2 regions of the Microbacterium sp. LMX7-1.2 genome follow, and region 1 is predicted to be linked to the other one. Evidence: riboswitches for the same ligand, from Rfam matches in the RefSeq annotation. Region 1 holds a riboswitch; the other holds the start of a gene.

Evidence for each region. A riboswitch is a leader RNA that binds a small molecule or an ion and turns the genes downstream of it on or off. The one in region 1 is predicted to bind thiamine pyrophosphate.
Region 2: it holds a riboswitch for thiamine pyrophosphate, as region 1 does, so the genes downstream of both, thiM (hydroxyethylthiazole kinase) here and MRBLMX7_RS12355 (ECF transporter S component) in region 1, are expected to answer to the same signal.

Annotation. Positions count from the first base shown of each region.
Region 1 is NZ_JBEGIL010000001.1:2,525,076-2,532,324, reverse strand. It holds gene MRBLMX7_RS12365 (energy-coupling factor transporter transmembrane component T family protein) at 1-753, opposite strand, end outside; gene MRBLMX7_RS12360 (ABC transporter ATP-binding protein) at 750-2,210, opposite strand; gene MRBLMX7_RS12355 (ECF transporter S component) at 2,207-2,863, opposite strand; TPP riboswitch at 2,857-2,966, opposite strand; gene MRBLMX7_RS12350 (D-alanyl-D-alanine carboxypeptidase family protein) at 3,049-4,545, shown strand; gene MRBLMX7_RS12345 (ABC transporter ATP-binding protein) at 4,624-6,858, opposite strand; gene MRBLMX7_RS12340 (ABC transporter ATP-binding protein) at 6,855-7,249, opposite strand, start outside.
Region 2 is NZ_JBEGIL010000001.1:3,396,593-3,403,841, reverse strand. It holds gene argJ (bifunctional glutamate N-acetyltransferase/amino-acid acetyltransferase ArgJ) at 1-828, opposite strand, end outside; gene argC (N-acetyl-gamma-glutamyl-phosphate reductase) at 825-1,883, opposite strand; gene MRBLMX7_RS16700 (bifunctional hydroxymethylpyrimidine kinase/phosphomethylpyrimidine kinase) at 2,125-4,251, opposite strand; gene thiM (hydroxyethylthiazole kinase) at 4,248-5,096, opposite strand; TPP riboswitch at 5,087-5,180, opposite strand; gene MRBLMX7_RS16690 (NAD-dependent epimerase/dehydratase family protein) at 5,230-6,195, opposite strand; gene pheT (phenylalanine--tRNA ligase subunit beta) at 6,335-7,249, opposite strand, start outside.

The sequences.
Region 1 (7,249 bases):
GGCCACGGTGAGCGCCGTGACGGGGATCACGGCGGCGACGAGCACGAGGGCTGTGTCCCGTCGATCCCAGCGCGACTCCCGAGCCCACGAGCGGATGCCGGGGCCGCCGAACCCCCGGGCCTCCATCGCGGTCGCGAGGGACGAGCCGCGTCGGATCGCCAGCACGAACAGGGCGAAGGCCATGCCGAACGCCCGCCGCACACGGCCTTCGTCCGCGACGCCGCGCGCCCGTCGGGCCAGGGACAGCGCGCGCCAGTCGTCGACGAGCAGGCCGAGCATCCGCATCCCCGCGAGCGCCCCGACCACGAAGCGCGCCGGGAGGCGCAGCCGCTGCGCGAGATCGTCCGCCAGATCGGTCGGATCGACGGTGACGAACAGCACCACCGCGGGCAAGCCGATCGCGAGCACGCGCACCGCTGTCGCCGCGGCGAGCGCCAGGGAGCCGTCGCTCACCCGCATGACCAGCCACTCGAAGTGGATCGTGCCGCTCGTGGCGCCGTAGAGCGCGATCGTGACCGCCCCGAGGGGCGCTGCGATCCACAGCACGGCCGTGCGGGTCCAGAACTCCCGGGCGCGAAGACCCGCGAGCACGAGCAGCGGGATCTCCAGCAGCAGCGCCACGGCGGCGGAGACGACATCGATCGTGAGCACGAGCGGCAGCGCGATCAGCAGCGCCGCTGCGAGCTTCGCCAGCGCCGACCGCGGGGCGATGGGGCCGGGGCGCTCTATCCGCGCCGTGAGAGGGTCGATCATCGCCCGACCTCGATCCGCCGTGCGTGCAGCGCCGACAGCACGGCCTCGTCGTGGCTGATCGCGACGACGGCGGTGCCCTCGTCGCGCAGGCGGGCGATGAGGCCCACGAGCTCGGCCCAGGTCGCGGCATCCTGTCCGAACGTCGGTTCGTCGAGCACGAGCATCCGCGGACGTGTGGCGAGTGCGGCAGCGACCGTGAGCCGCCGTTTCTCGCCTCCGGAGAGCGTGTAGGGGTTCGCGTCGGCGAGAGCGCGGAGCCGTAGCCGGTCGAGCAGGTCGTCCGTGCGCGCGGCGGCCTCCGCGTCGGGCAGTCGCAGGGCCCGGGGCCCCACCGCGAGCTCCTCGCGCACGGTCTTCGCGAGCAGCTGATGCTCGGGCGTCTGCAGCACGGTGGCGATGCGCGTGAGCAGGGCGCGTGAGCTCCAGCGCATCGGATCGGGTCCGGCTCCGTCCGCGAGCACCGGCTGCGCCTCGACCCGGCCGCGCTCGGCCGGGAGGAGACCCGCGAGCGTGAGTCCCAGGGTCGATTTGCCCGCGCCGTTCGGTCCGGTCACGCCGAGCACCTCGCCCGCACGCACGTCGAGGTCGAACGGGCCGGCGACGGCGAGTCCGCGTCGGCGTGCGACCTCCAGCTCTCGGGCCTCGAGCAGCACTGGGCCGGGTGCGGACGACGGCGGTGCCGGCACACGAGGCGGATGACCGGGCACCCAGACGCCGGATGCCGCGAGCTCGGCGCCGCGCGCCCCGAGAACCTCGTCCGGGGAGCCGTCGGCGAGCACGACCGTCCCCTCGGCTTCCGCGCCGAGGACGATCACGCGGGTCACGAGCGGCAGCCACACGTCGATGCGGTGCTCGATCACGACGAGTGTCGCTCCCGTGGCATCGAGGGCCGACGCGACGGCATCCCGCACGTCCGCGACGCCCTCGGGGTCGAGATTGGCGGTCGGCTCGTCGAGCAGGATCGCTCCGGGTCGCATCGCGAGCACGCCGGCCAGGGCGAGGCGCTGCTTCTGCCCGCCCGACAGCGCAGCGGTCGACCGGTCGAGGTCGACGTCGAGCTCGACGGCATCCAGCGCCTGCCGCACCCGCTGCCAGATCTCCTCGCGTGGGACGCCCAGGTTCTCGCAGCCGAACGCGACGTCGTCACCGACCCGCGCGAGGATCGTCTGGGTGTCCGGATCCTGCAGGACCATGCCGACGCGGCCCCGCGCCTCGGTCGGCGCGCGCCCGTCGACGAACAGCGCCCCGAGGGTCTCCCCCTCGTCAGCACCGCCGAGCACGCCGCCGAAGCCCTGCAGCAGGGTCGACTTGCCCGAGCCGGAGGCGCCGAGCAGCAGCACGCGCTCCCCCGGCTCGATGCGCAGATCGATGTCGCGCACGGCCCAGCGGCGACGCGTCGCATACCGCCACCCCCAGCCGCGGGCGTCGAGGGCGGCCGGAGTCCCCGGCGCGGTCACACGCGTGCGGTGACCTCACGCCCGGCGGCGAACCGGCTGAGCGCTCCGGTCGCGGCGAGACCTCGGGCGATGAGCCAGGCTCCGAGGCCGGCGATGATCGCCCCCGAGATCGTCGTCGACACGATGTACACCGTCGTGAAGAGCGTGTCGGCGCCCGCGTACCAGAGGATGCGGTCGTTGATGCCGCACGCGAGGCCCGCGCCGGCGCCCGCGAGCATGGCCACCGGCAGACGCCACACGCCGTACAGGAAGACGAGGAAGATCAGCTCGGCGCCGAGACCCTGCACGAGACCCGACACGATCGTGAGCGGACCCCAGGCGTTGCCGACGAGTGCGGAGATGATCGCGGCCACGAGCTCGGTGTACAGCGCGGCGCCCGGCTTGCGGATGATAAGTGCGCCGAGGACGCCGGCGATGAGCCACGGTCCGGCCAGCAATCCCTGCACACCCGGCAGCAGCGGCTTCAGGATGCTGCTCGGCACCTCGTAGCCGACGTTCCAGAGCAGGAAGATCAGGGCGCACGCGACGGCGATGACGCTGGCGACGACGATGTCGACGACCCGCCAGCGCCAGAGCTCGGGGCGGCCGAGTCCCTTCGCGGACGCGCTGATGGCAGCGGATTCCGTGGTGGATCCGGACGTGGATGTGCTCATTGAATGCTCCTCCCTGCGCTGGCATGACCCAGATCAGGTTCGACGGTCGAAGCGCGATTCGCTCCCTCTCAGCCCGGCTCGCCGGACTCCCGTGGTTGTGCTCTCGATCCTAGCCGGGTTCGACACTCCTGTCTCGTCGGCCCGCAGCGCCGGGATTCCGTGCCGGGATTGGGTACCGTGAGGGGGTGACCGCTCCGCACTCCCCTGAGGCCGCCCCGGACACGTCGCCCACGGACGCGACGTCGGTGCTGACGCGCCCGCCGGTGGAGACCGCCGAGGCTGAGCCTTCCGGCGCCGAGAGCGCCCCGGAGACCCGATGGGCCGCGGCCGGGTCAGGCGGCACGGCTCTCACCTGGGTCGACCCGCTCGAGGTCGCGGAGCTCACGTCGACCGGACCTCTCACGCTGGACGCGGATCCGGAGGCGGCCAGCACTCTGCTGCGGGGCGCGCGGCTGCGTTCTCGGGCGGCGAGCCCCGGCATCCTCGTGCCCATCGGCGCCCTTCTCGGACTCCTGGGCACCTACGCGGGGGCGACCATGCTGTGGCCGTTGCATGAGCTGCCGCCGACCGTGCAGGCCGCCACCTTCACGCCGACGGCACCCGCACCGGCGGAGATCCTCTGGCCCGCGCAGGGCAGTGCCGCCGTCGGCATCGGCGGACTCGGCACGACCGCATCCTCCCTCGACCCGGCCGTGATCGCGAGCGTCACGAAGGTCGTCTCGAGCCTCATGGTGCTCGACCGCATGCCGCTCGCCGTCGGGGAGCAGGGGCCCGAGTTCGCGTTCACGCGTGCCGACAACCAGGCCTACTGGCAGTACCGCCGGTCCGATCAGTCCGCGCTCGACGTGCCCGTCGGCGGAACGCTCACCGAGTACCAGATGCTGCAGGGCACCCTGCTGGGATCGGCGAACAACTACATCGACCGTCTCGCCCGAGAGATTTGGGGATCGGATGAGGCGTTCGCCTCGGCGGCGACGGTGTGGCTGCGGGATCGCGGCCTCGACGGGATCACGATCGCCACGCCGTCCGGGTTCGACGAGCGCAACACGGCGACCCCGGCATCGCTGATCGCTCTGGCCGAGCGCGCGATGCAAAATCCCGTGTTCGCGAGCATCGTGAGCACGCCGTCGGTGGACCTGCCCGGGGCGGGAACGGTCGTCAACACGAACGGGATGCTGGCCGACGCCGGTGTCGTCGGCGTCAAGACCGGCACGCTCGGCGACAGCTGGAACCTCCTCACGGCGAAGGACATCGTGGTCGACGACACGACCGTCCGGATGTACGCGGCGGTGCTGGGGCAGGTGGATGACGAGCAGCGTCTGTCCGAGACGCGTGCCCTGTTCGCCCAGGTCGAGGCCGCACTCGCGGCACAGGAACCCGCGGTCGAGAAGGATGCCGTGATCGGCACCGTGACGACGTTGTGGGGCGAGACGGTGGACATCGTCGCGGATGCCGACACCCCCATCATCCTGTGGAACGGCGTGGGCGCGCAGGCGACCCCGACCTTCGATCTCGGCGATCGCCGGGAGGGTGGCGACGAGGCGGGAACGCTGCTCGTGTCCGGGCCTCTCAACTCCGTGGTGACGCCCCTCAGCCTCGCGGAGGATGTCGACGGGCCGAGTCCCTGGTGGCGTCTCACGCATCCGCTCGAACTCTTCGGCCTCACCGAAGCCCAGCGCTGACTCAGCCCCGTCGATGCGCTGACCGCGGACGCGAGAGCGCCGCGCCCCGGGAGGGACGCGGCGCTCTCGTGTTCCTGCTCAGGTCTGTGAGTCGCCGTCCGGGCGCTCGACCACGGCTTTCGCTGCCGCGGCTTCGGCGACCGGCTGCTGCGCTCCGACGGAAGCGCCCACCTGGGCCGCTGTCTGCTCTTCGGCTTCGCCGCTCACGACGACGGGCGTGGTGCCGGTGAGGGCCTCTTCCGCGTCGATGTCGGTCGCGGCCTGCTCGAACTGCGACTGGTAGAGGCGCCAGTACGCACCCTGCGCGGCGATGAGCTCGTCGTGCGTGCCCTTCTCGACGATGTCGCCGTGCTCCATCACGAGGATGAGGTCGGCGTCGCGGATGGTCGACAGACGGTGCGCGATCACGAACGACGTGCGTCCCTGACGGAGCGCAGCCATCGCGTTCTGCAGAAGCAGCTCGGTGCGCGTGTCGACGGCAGACGTCGCCTCGTCGAGGATCAGGATCGACGGCTGCGCCACGAACGCGCGGGCGATCGTGATGAGCTGGCGCTCGCCGGCCGAGACGTTCGACGCGTCCTCGTCGAGCACGGTGTCGTACCCGTCCGGGAGCGCGTGCACGAAACGGTCGACGTAGGTCGCCTTGGCCGCCTCGTACACCTCGTCGTCGGTCGCGGACGACCTCCCGTACCGGATGTTCTCGCGGATCGACCCTGCGAACAGCCACGGGTCCTGCAGCACCATGCCGGTGCGCGACCGCAGATCCTCACGGGTGATCTCCGCGATGTCCTGACCGTCGAGCAGGATGCGCCCGCCGTTCAGCTCGTAGAACCGCATGATCAGGTTGACCAACGTCGTCTTGCCCGCGCCGGTCGGGCCGACGATCGCGACCGTCTGACCGGGTTCGACGCGGAACGACAGATCCGTGATGAGCGGACGCTCCGGCGTGTACGAGAACGCCACGTTCTCGAACTCGACGACGCCCTTGCCCTCGTCGAGCTTCGGAGCGTCGACGGCGTCTGCCTCCTGCTCCGGGGCGTCGAGCAGCTCGAACACCCGCTCGGCCGAAGCGGTGCCCGACTGAACGACCGCGGCCATGCCGCCCAGCTCCGACAGCGGCTGCGTGAACTGCTGCGAATACTGGATGAATGCCTGCACGTCGCCGAGGCGCAGCTGGCCGTTGGCGACCATGAGGCCACCAAGCACCGCGATGCCGACATAGGTGAGGCTGCCGACGAAGGTCATCGCCGGCATGATGATGCCGGAGAGGAACTGCGCCTTGAAGCTGGCCTGGAAGAGCTCCTCGTTCTCGTCCTTGAACTTGTCGAGCGCGTCCTGCTCGCGGCCGAACACCTTGACGAGAGCGTGGCCCGAGAAGGCCTCCTCGACACGGGCGTTGAGACGACCGACCTTGCGCCACTGCGTGCCGAAGGCCTTCTGCGACCGCGGACCGATCACGCCGAAGATCACACCCATGAGCGGGAGGGCGACGAGCGCGACGAGTGCGAGCTGCCACGAGATCGAGAACATCAGCACGAGCACGCCCACGACGGTGAGCACGGCCGTGATGGCCCCGGACAGCGATTGCTGCATCGTCTGCGTGATGTTGTCGATGTCGTTCGTGACGCGCGAGATCAGGTCACCGCGCTGCACCTTGTCGAAGTACGACAGCGGCAGGCGGTTGATCTTCGCCTCGACCTGCTCACGCAGGCGCCACATGGTGCGCACCATGATGACGTTGATGACGTAGCCCTGGATCCAGCTGAGGAACGCCGCGACGATGTAGATCGCGAGCACCGCGATGATGACCCACCGCAGCGCGTCGAAGTCGACGCCGTCACCGACCTGGAAGCTGCCGAGTGCCGCCACCTGGTTCGCGAAGTCGTCCTGCCCACCCTGTCGCAGCGCGGCGACCACGTCCTCTTGCGGGGTACCTGCGGGGAATCCGGGGATACCCCCGTTCGTCTGCCCGAGCTGCACCGAGAGGAAGCCCTTGTAGATGAGGTTCGTGGCCTCGCCGAGCACCTTCGGGGCGGCGACGGTCAGCACCACGCCGATGGCACCCGCGATCGACACCAGGACGAACCACACCGCCGACGGCTTCAGCAGACCGATCATCCGGCTGAAGCTCTTGCCGAAGTTGTCGGCCTTGCCCGGCGCGACGCTGTCCCAGCCGCCGCCGTTCTGACGGGCCTGCTCGGCCAGTTCTGCCTCGTACTTCTCGTCCTCGGTCAGTTCCGGCTCGACGGTCGCGGCGGCCGCGTCCTTCGGCGCGCGACCGCGACGGGACGTGGGCGTGCTCTGCTCGCTCATGCGTCGACCCCCAACTGCGATTCGACGATCTCTCGGTATGTCGGGCTCGTCTCGAGGAGCTCCTCATGGGTGCCGACCCCGACCATCGTGCCGCCCTCGAGGACGACGATGCGGTCGGCATCCGTGATCGACGAGACGCGCTGTGCGACGACGATCTTGGTGACGTGCGGCAGCTCGCGCCACAGCGCCTGCCTGAGCCTCGCATCGGTCGTGAGGTCGAGCGCCGAGAAGGAATCGTCGAACACGAGGATCTGCGGCTGGCGCACGATCGCACGGGCGATCGCGAGACGCTGACGCTGACCGCCGGACACGTTCGTGCCGCCCTGCGTGATGCGCGACTCGAGGCCATCGGGCATCTCCTCGACGAAGTCACGCCCCTGGGCGATCTCGA
Region 2 (7,249 bases), 870 kb from region 1:
GGATGCCGCGTGCGTGACCTCGATCGTGATGTCGTGGCTCGCCCCTTCGGCGTCGCCCTGCAGCTTGACGGCGAGGTCCTGGCACAGTTCGCGCAGGGCCGCGCCGAAGTCGTCGAGTGTCGGTGCGATGCCGGACGCGCCGTTCGCGAGCAGAGTCACCTGGTCGTTGGTCGACATGCAGCCGTCGGAGTCGAGGCGGTCGAACGTGGTGCGGGTCGCGGCGCGGAGCGCGGCATCCGCGTCGAGCGGCTCGAGCACGGCATCCGTCGTGATCACGACGAGCATCGTGGCGAGCCCCGGGGCGAGCATGCCCGCGCCCTTCGCCATGCCGCCGATCGTCCAGCCGTCACGGGAGACGACCGCGGTCTTCGACACGCTGTCCGTGGTCATGATGGCCTCGGCGGCGACCTGGCCGCCCTCGGGCGACAGCTCGGCGATCGCCTGCTCGGTGCCCGCCAGGACCTTGCTGCGGAAGACCTCGTCGCCGACGCCGATGAGCCCGGTGGAGCACACGAGCACATCGCCCGCGCTGACGCCCAGCAGCTCGGCGGCCTTCTCGGCCGTCTGATGCGTGGTCTGGAAGCCGAAGCTCCCGGTGAAGCAGTTCGCCCCACCGGAGTTCAGGACGACGGCCTCGACGACACGGTCGGCGACCGCCTGCTGCGACCAGATGATGGGATTGGCCTTGGCGCGGTTGCTGGTGAAGACGGCCGCACCGACCTTGCGGGGACCGCGGTTGACGACGACGGCGACGTCGGGCTTGCCGGTCGACTTGAGACCGGCGGCGACTCCGGCCGCCTCGAATCCTGCGGGGGCGGTGACGCTCACGGCGCGACTCCGTTCACTGAGAGGGCGCGGTCCTCGGGGAGGCCCAGCGCGAGGTTCATGGATTGGACGGCAGCGCCGGCGGTGCCCTTGACGAGGTTGTCGACCGCGGTCACGACGATCACGCGGTTCGCCGCGCGATCGATCGCGAGACCCATCAGCGCGGTGTTCGCACCCAACACGTCGGCGGTGCGCGGGAACTCGCCCGCGGGCAGCAGCTGCACGAAGGTCTCATCGCCGTAGGCGGACTCCCATGCGGCGCGGATCTCGGCGTCGCTCACGCCCTCGGAGATCGGGGCGGTGGAGGTGGCGAGGATGCCCCGCGCCATCGGCACGATCACGGGCGTGAAGGAGATGCGGATGCTCTCGTCGGTCGACGGACGGCCGGATGCCGCGGCGAGCGCCTGCCGGATCTCGGGGATGTGCCGGTGCGTGCCGCCGACCGCGTAGGGGTTGGCCGTGCCGAGGATCTCGCTGCCGAGCAGGTTCGTCTTGAGGCTCTTGCCCGCGCCGGAGGGGCCGACGGCGAGGACCGAGACGATGTCGCCCGCGTCGATCACGCCCGCCGCGACACCGGGAGCGAGACTGAGGCTGACGGTCGAGGCGTTGCAGCCGGGTGCGGCGATGCGGGTCGCGCCACGGAGCGCTTCGCGCTGCTTGGCGCCACCCACAAGGAGCTCGGGAACGCCGTATGTCCAGGGCTCGTGGAAGGTCCCGCCGTAGAACGCGTCCCACGCGTCGGATGCGGTGAGACGGTGGTCGGCGCCCGCATCGATCACGAGTGCGGTCTCGCCCAGAGCATCCGTGTACTGGCCCGACTGGCCGTGCGGCAGCGCGAGGACCACGATGTCGTGTCCGGCGAGGATCTCGGGCGTCGTGTCCTGCAGGGTGAGGTGCGAGAGCGAGCGCAGATGCGGCTGGTGCTGGACGAGCGGCTGGCCGGCGTTCGAGTGCGCCGTGACGGTGCGGATCTCGATGTCGGGATGCGCGGCCAGCAGGCGTAGGATCTCGCCGCCCGCATAGCCGGATGCGCCGGAGACGGCGACGGAATACGTCATGCTTCTACCTTAACGGTCGGACCCCTCGCGGAAACGGGGGTGCAGTGTCGGGGGCCGGGGCGGCGACACCGGCACTCGACCGCCGGATGGCAGGCAGGAGCGCGGGGTCGCCTAGAGTCGGCGGCCGCCGCGGCGTCGGCGCACGACGATGACGCTCGGGGCGAGCGTCAGGGTGGCGGAGTCGGCCGAAGGCATGCCGCGACGATAGCGCGCGCCGCGCGGCGCACGCAAATCAGCGACGTCATGGTGCCGCGAAGAAGGCGAGCTCGTGGGCGCTCGAGATCTCGAAGGCACGGAGCATGCGCGCCCGGCCTCGGGCATCCGCGGCGGACGCCGCGCGCATGGTGTACTCGATGGCCCGCTCGGTCGCCTCCTCGAACGCGGGGTCGGCGTAGGTGGCCAGCCAGTCGGCATAGGGGTGCTCGGGGTCGAGCGCGGCGGCATCGAGCTCGCCCGCGTGCAGTCGCCGACCGAGATCCGCGTACAGCCAGAAGCAGGGCAGCACGGCCGCGACGAGTTCGCCGTAATCGCCACCGAACGCGACCGAGCGCAGGTGGTCGAGATAGGCGGTGGTCGACGGCGCCGGGTCGGCGGCGAAGATCGCGTCGCCCGCCCGCCGCTGCGGGGTCAGCCACGAGGCGTGCAGTTCGAGCTCGCCGACGATCGCCCCGCGGGCGGAGTCCGCCCAGAACGCCTGCTCGGCCGATGTCGGGGCGCGCCGCGAGGCCTCCGCGAGCACACGCGCGTACTCCCGCAGGTACAGAGCGTCCTGCTGCAGATAGAACAGGAACGGCGCGCGGTCGAGGGTCCCTGCGGCGAGCGCACGGATGAACGGCAGGTCGTCGATGCCCGCGCGGTGCGGCGCGATGGCCTCCCACCAGTCGTTGCGGACTTCCTCGGGGGACGGACGCGACACACCTCCGCTCTCCCACAGCGCCGAGAAGTGATTCACAGGACCGCGCCCACGGCCGACGTGCAGCGCACCGCTCGCGCGCAGGGATCCGCGCAGCCAGTCGCGTGTCGACGACACCGCGTCGACCGGCCCGTCACCGCGGGCCAGGCGTGTCGCGAGGGCGGCGGAGAGCGAGCATCCCGTGCCATGCGTGTTCTCGGTGGCGATCCGCGTTCCCCCGAACTCACGAAGACCGCCTCGGCTCGCGTCGACGAGCGCGTCGGGCACGTCATCGCCGGGAAGATGGCCGCCCTTCACGAGCACGGCGGCGCCGATCCGCCGCGACAGGTCCTGCGCTGCGGTGAGCGCGTCGTCCCAGCCGTCGACCGGGCGGCCCGCGAGCACCGCGAGTTCGGGGAGGTTCGGCGTCACCACGTCTGCGCGCACGAGCAGCCGCGCCAGCGCCGATTCCGCGTCGGCGTCGAGAAGTCGGTCTCCGCTCGTCGCCACCATGACCGGGTCGAGCACCACGATCGGCGGGTGCACCGCGTCGACCCAGTCGGCGACGACCCGGATGACGTCGGCATCCGCGAGCATCCCGATCTTCACGGCGTCCACGACGATGTCCTCGGAGATCGCGTCGAGCTGCGCGCGCAGGAAGTCGGCGGGTGGCACGTGCACATCGCGCACCCCCTGCGTGTTCTGCGCCGTGAGCGCGGTCACGGCCGCCATGCCGTACCCGCCGTTCGCGGCGATCGACTTGAGGTCGGCCTGGATGCCGGCTCCCCCGGACGGGTCGCTGCCGGCGATGCTCAGGACGCGAGGGATGCCGGCGCTCCGCCACTCCGAGAGGAACGCCGCCGCCGCGGATGCGGGGTCGGGGGCGGCGCACAGCGCCGAGACCACCGCGACGCCCGCGGCGCCCACGCGGCGGAGCGTGGCGACATCGTCGATCCCGACTCCCCCGATCGCGACGCACGGCAGCGGGCTGGCCCCGGCGATGGCGCGGAACCCCTCGACGCCGAGTGCCGGCGGATGGTCGGGCTTGGTGCTCGTGGGGCGGATCACCCCCACCCCGAGATAGTCGACCGTCCCGGTCGGGAGCGCGGCCACCGCAGAGAGATGCTCGAGTGTGTTCGCGGTCAGGCCGATCAGGGCGTCCGGGCCCAGCTCGGCTCGGGCGCGGAGGACCGAGGCGTCGCTCTGTCCGAGGTGCACTCCGTCGACGCGGGCGCCGAGCGATCGCGCGGCGAGGGCCGCGTCCAACCGGTCGTTGACGAGCAGCAGCGCGCGCCCGTCGATCGCCTCGGAGAGCTCGACGAGCTGCACCGTGATCTCGGCGTCGGTGGCCTGCTTGTCACGGAGCTGCACGATGCGCACGCCTCCGTCGACCGCTCGACGCACGGTCTCGACGACGCCTCGATCGCCGCAGAGCACCGGATCGGTCACGAGGTACAGGGACAGGTCGGCGATCACAGCGCGACCTCCTCGACGCGTGCGGCACCCGCGACGTCGTCGGGGTCGAGTCCTGCGAGCGCGTCGAGCAGAGCGACCGCGAAGCTGCCCGGACCTGATGCGGTACGGGCCGCCCGCTCCGCAGCGATCGTGTAGACGAGCGTCGCCGCGCCGACGGCGGTCAGCGCCTCGGCGCCGGTCGCCCGGGCCGCGCCGAGGAAGGCCGCCATCACGGCCCCCAGAGCGCAGCCTCCGCCGGTGACGCGGGTGAGGAGCTCATGACCGTTCTCGATCCGCAGCATCCGCTCCCCGTTCGTGAGGAGGTCGATCGGTCCCGAGACTGCGATCACGGCACCGGAGCGCCGAGCCAGCCCGATCGCCGACTCGGCCGCAGCATCCGTCGTGTCTGTGGCGTCGACGCCGCGTCCGCCGCCGCTCTCTCCCGCGAGCGCGAGGATCTCGGAAGCGTTGCCGCGCACCGCGGTCGGCCCAGCGGAGAGCAGCTCGTGCGCGAGTGCGGTGCGGATCGGCAGCGCGCCGATCGCCACGGGGTCGAGCACCCACGGTGTGCCGGCGAGCCCCGCGGCGGCTGCGGCCTCGACGCTCGCGGCCCGCTGCTCGGGCGTCGGCGTGCCGAGATTCACCAGCAGTCCGGAGGCGACGCCGGCGAACATGCCGGATTCTCCGACGATGTCGACCATCGCCGGCGCAGCGCCGAGTGCGAGCAGCACGTTGGCCGTGAATCCGGTCACCACGGTGTTCGTGATGCAGTGGGTCAAGGGCGGTGCTTCACGCAGAGCCGACAGCAGCTCCGCGGCGGCGACCGCCGAGGTCGAGGTGGAATGCGGACGCAGAAGATCGCTCATTGCGACATCCCTTCGCTAGTACGAACTAGATCAGGTTCGACGGGTCTGTTCTCAGCCGCGGTTGCGGCACCCCGTGTCACTGATCGCAGTCTAGCGATGTGTCCCGGTCTCCCCCGAGGTCGCGGCGCGCGTATCAGTCGAGCAGCTTGAGCAGCTCGAGCTCGTCGTCGCGCGTCAGGCCCGCACGTCGCGGGCGGTCGACGCCGCGCTCGTTCTCGTCGGCGATGACGCGAGCGATCGTCTCGTCCAGGTCCCTGAGCTCGCCCCCGGCGGCTCTGTACCGGTCGTTCGACCGGGACATGAATCCCGTCATCTCGGCGGGGAGCCACAGCGGCAGCGACCGGTCGCCCATCCAGTACTCCACGTCGTGGGCGAGCAGCCAGTCGTCACCGGCGGTCCGGGTGTCGCCGCGGTGCGCTGCGGCCGTCCGCACCCGCTCGATCACGTCGCCGAGCGGATGCCGGTCGCCGATCGCGTTCACCGCGCCCGTCGCCGAGGTCGACACGATGAAGTCGGCGAGGTCATCGACGTCGATCACCTGCGTCAGGCGATCGTGTGTCTCCGGCAGCAGGATCGTCCCGTCGCCGTCGCGGAGGAAGGCGGCAGCCCAGTAGCCGAACCGGTCGCTGGGGTCGCCGTCTCCGACGATCAGCCCAGGACGCACGACCAGTGCGCGATCGCCGAGGGTGTTCACGGCCATCTCGGCGGCGACCTTCTCCGCGCCGTAGTCGTACCCGTCGCCGGGCCGCGCCGCCGCGAGCAGAGGCGCCGTCTCGTCGGCATCCGGGGTGGCGTCGTCGGCGTAGACGGACATCGACGACACATACGTCCACCGCCCGGCGCGGTCGCCGAGCGCCTCGACGGCCGCGCGCACGTGATCGGCCCGGGACGAGACATCGACCACGTGGTCCCAGTCGCGCGCGGCGACGAGGTCGAACACGTCAGCGGCGTCGCGGTCGCCGATCATCAGCGACGCCCCCTCGGGAGCAGGACGCCCGCCGCGGGCGAGGCACGTCACGGTCGCGCCTGAGAGCAGCCAGCGCTGCGCGATGCGGCCCGAGAGCCAGCCCGTTCCGCCGAGGATCAGCACATCCGTCATGAGCCCATGTCACCAGCATCCGCCGACGAGCGGAAGGGGCCTCCGCTCACAGCGGATCCGGTTCCCTCTGCCTTCCGGTCGCAGTTCGTGCCGCATCGGCGCCCCTCGGACGGCACGAACTGCGACCGGAGAAGCAGGATCAGTCGCGGATGACGGCGCCGAAGCGCTCCGCGGCAACCGCGACGCCCGCGAGCTTGGCCTCCGTGGCCTCCGCGGCGGTGAGGGTGCGATCCTCGGCGCGGAAGCGCAGCGCGAACGTCAGGCTCTTGGAGCCCTCAGCCACGCCTTCGCCGCGGTAGTCGTCGACCAGGCGCACCGACTCGAGCAGCGTGCCCGCCCCCTCGGTCAGGGCAGCGCTCACGTCGCCCGCGGGGACATCGGCGCCCACGACGAGCGAGACGTCCTGCGTCGCCGCCGGGAAGGTCGACAGCGACGCGGCGATCGGCTTCTCTCCCGCGAGGGCCAGGATGCCGTCGAGGTCGAGCTCGACCACGGTGGCCCGACCCGGCAGATCCGCGTCGGCCGCGACATCCGGGTGGAGCTCGCCCACATAGCCGACCTCGACGTCGCCGACCGTGAGCACACCGGTGCGTCCGGGGTGCAGCGCGGCGCGCTGAGACTGGGCGACGTCGATCGTGACGCCGGCGGCCTCACCGATCACGCGCACAGCGTCAAGAGCCTCACCCAGACCCGCCGCCTCCGCAGCACGACCAGGCTGGCGCGCCACCACGTTGCCCGTGAGAAGCACCGCCACGTGGCGGTGCTGCGGCGGGATCGAGGCGTTCAGCGCGGCGAGCGTCTCGTCGGAGGGACGGATGCCCAGGGGCGGGACCTCGGCTGTGCCGTACTCGACGCCGGGCTCGGGCAGGAAGACGACACCGGTCTCGAACAGAGCGAGGTCGGTCAGGCCGCGCGAGATGTTCCGGTGCGCGATCTGGAGCAGACCGGGCACGAGCGAACGACGCAGGAAGGGGGCTGCGCCGTCGAGCGCGTTCGCCAGTCGGATGCTGGGCACGTGCTCCCCCGAGGGCGAGCCGTGCAGGTCGTTCTGCGC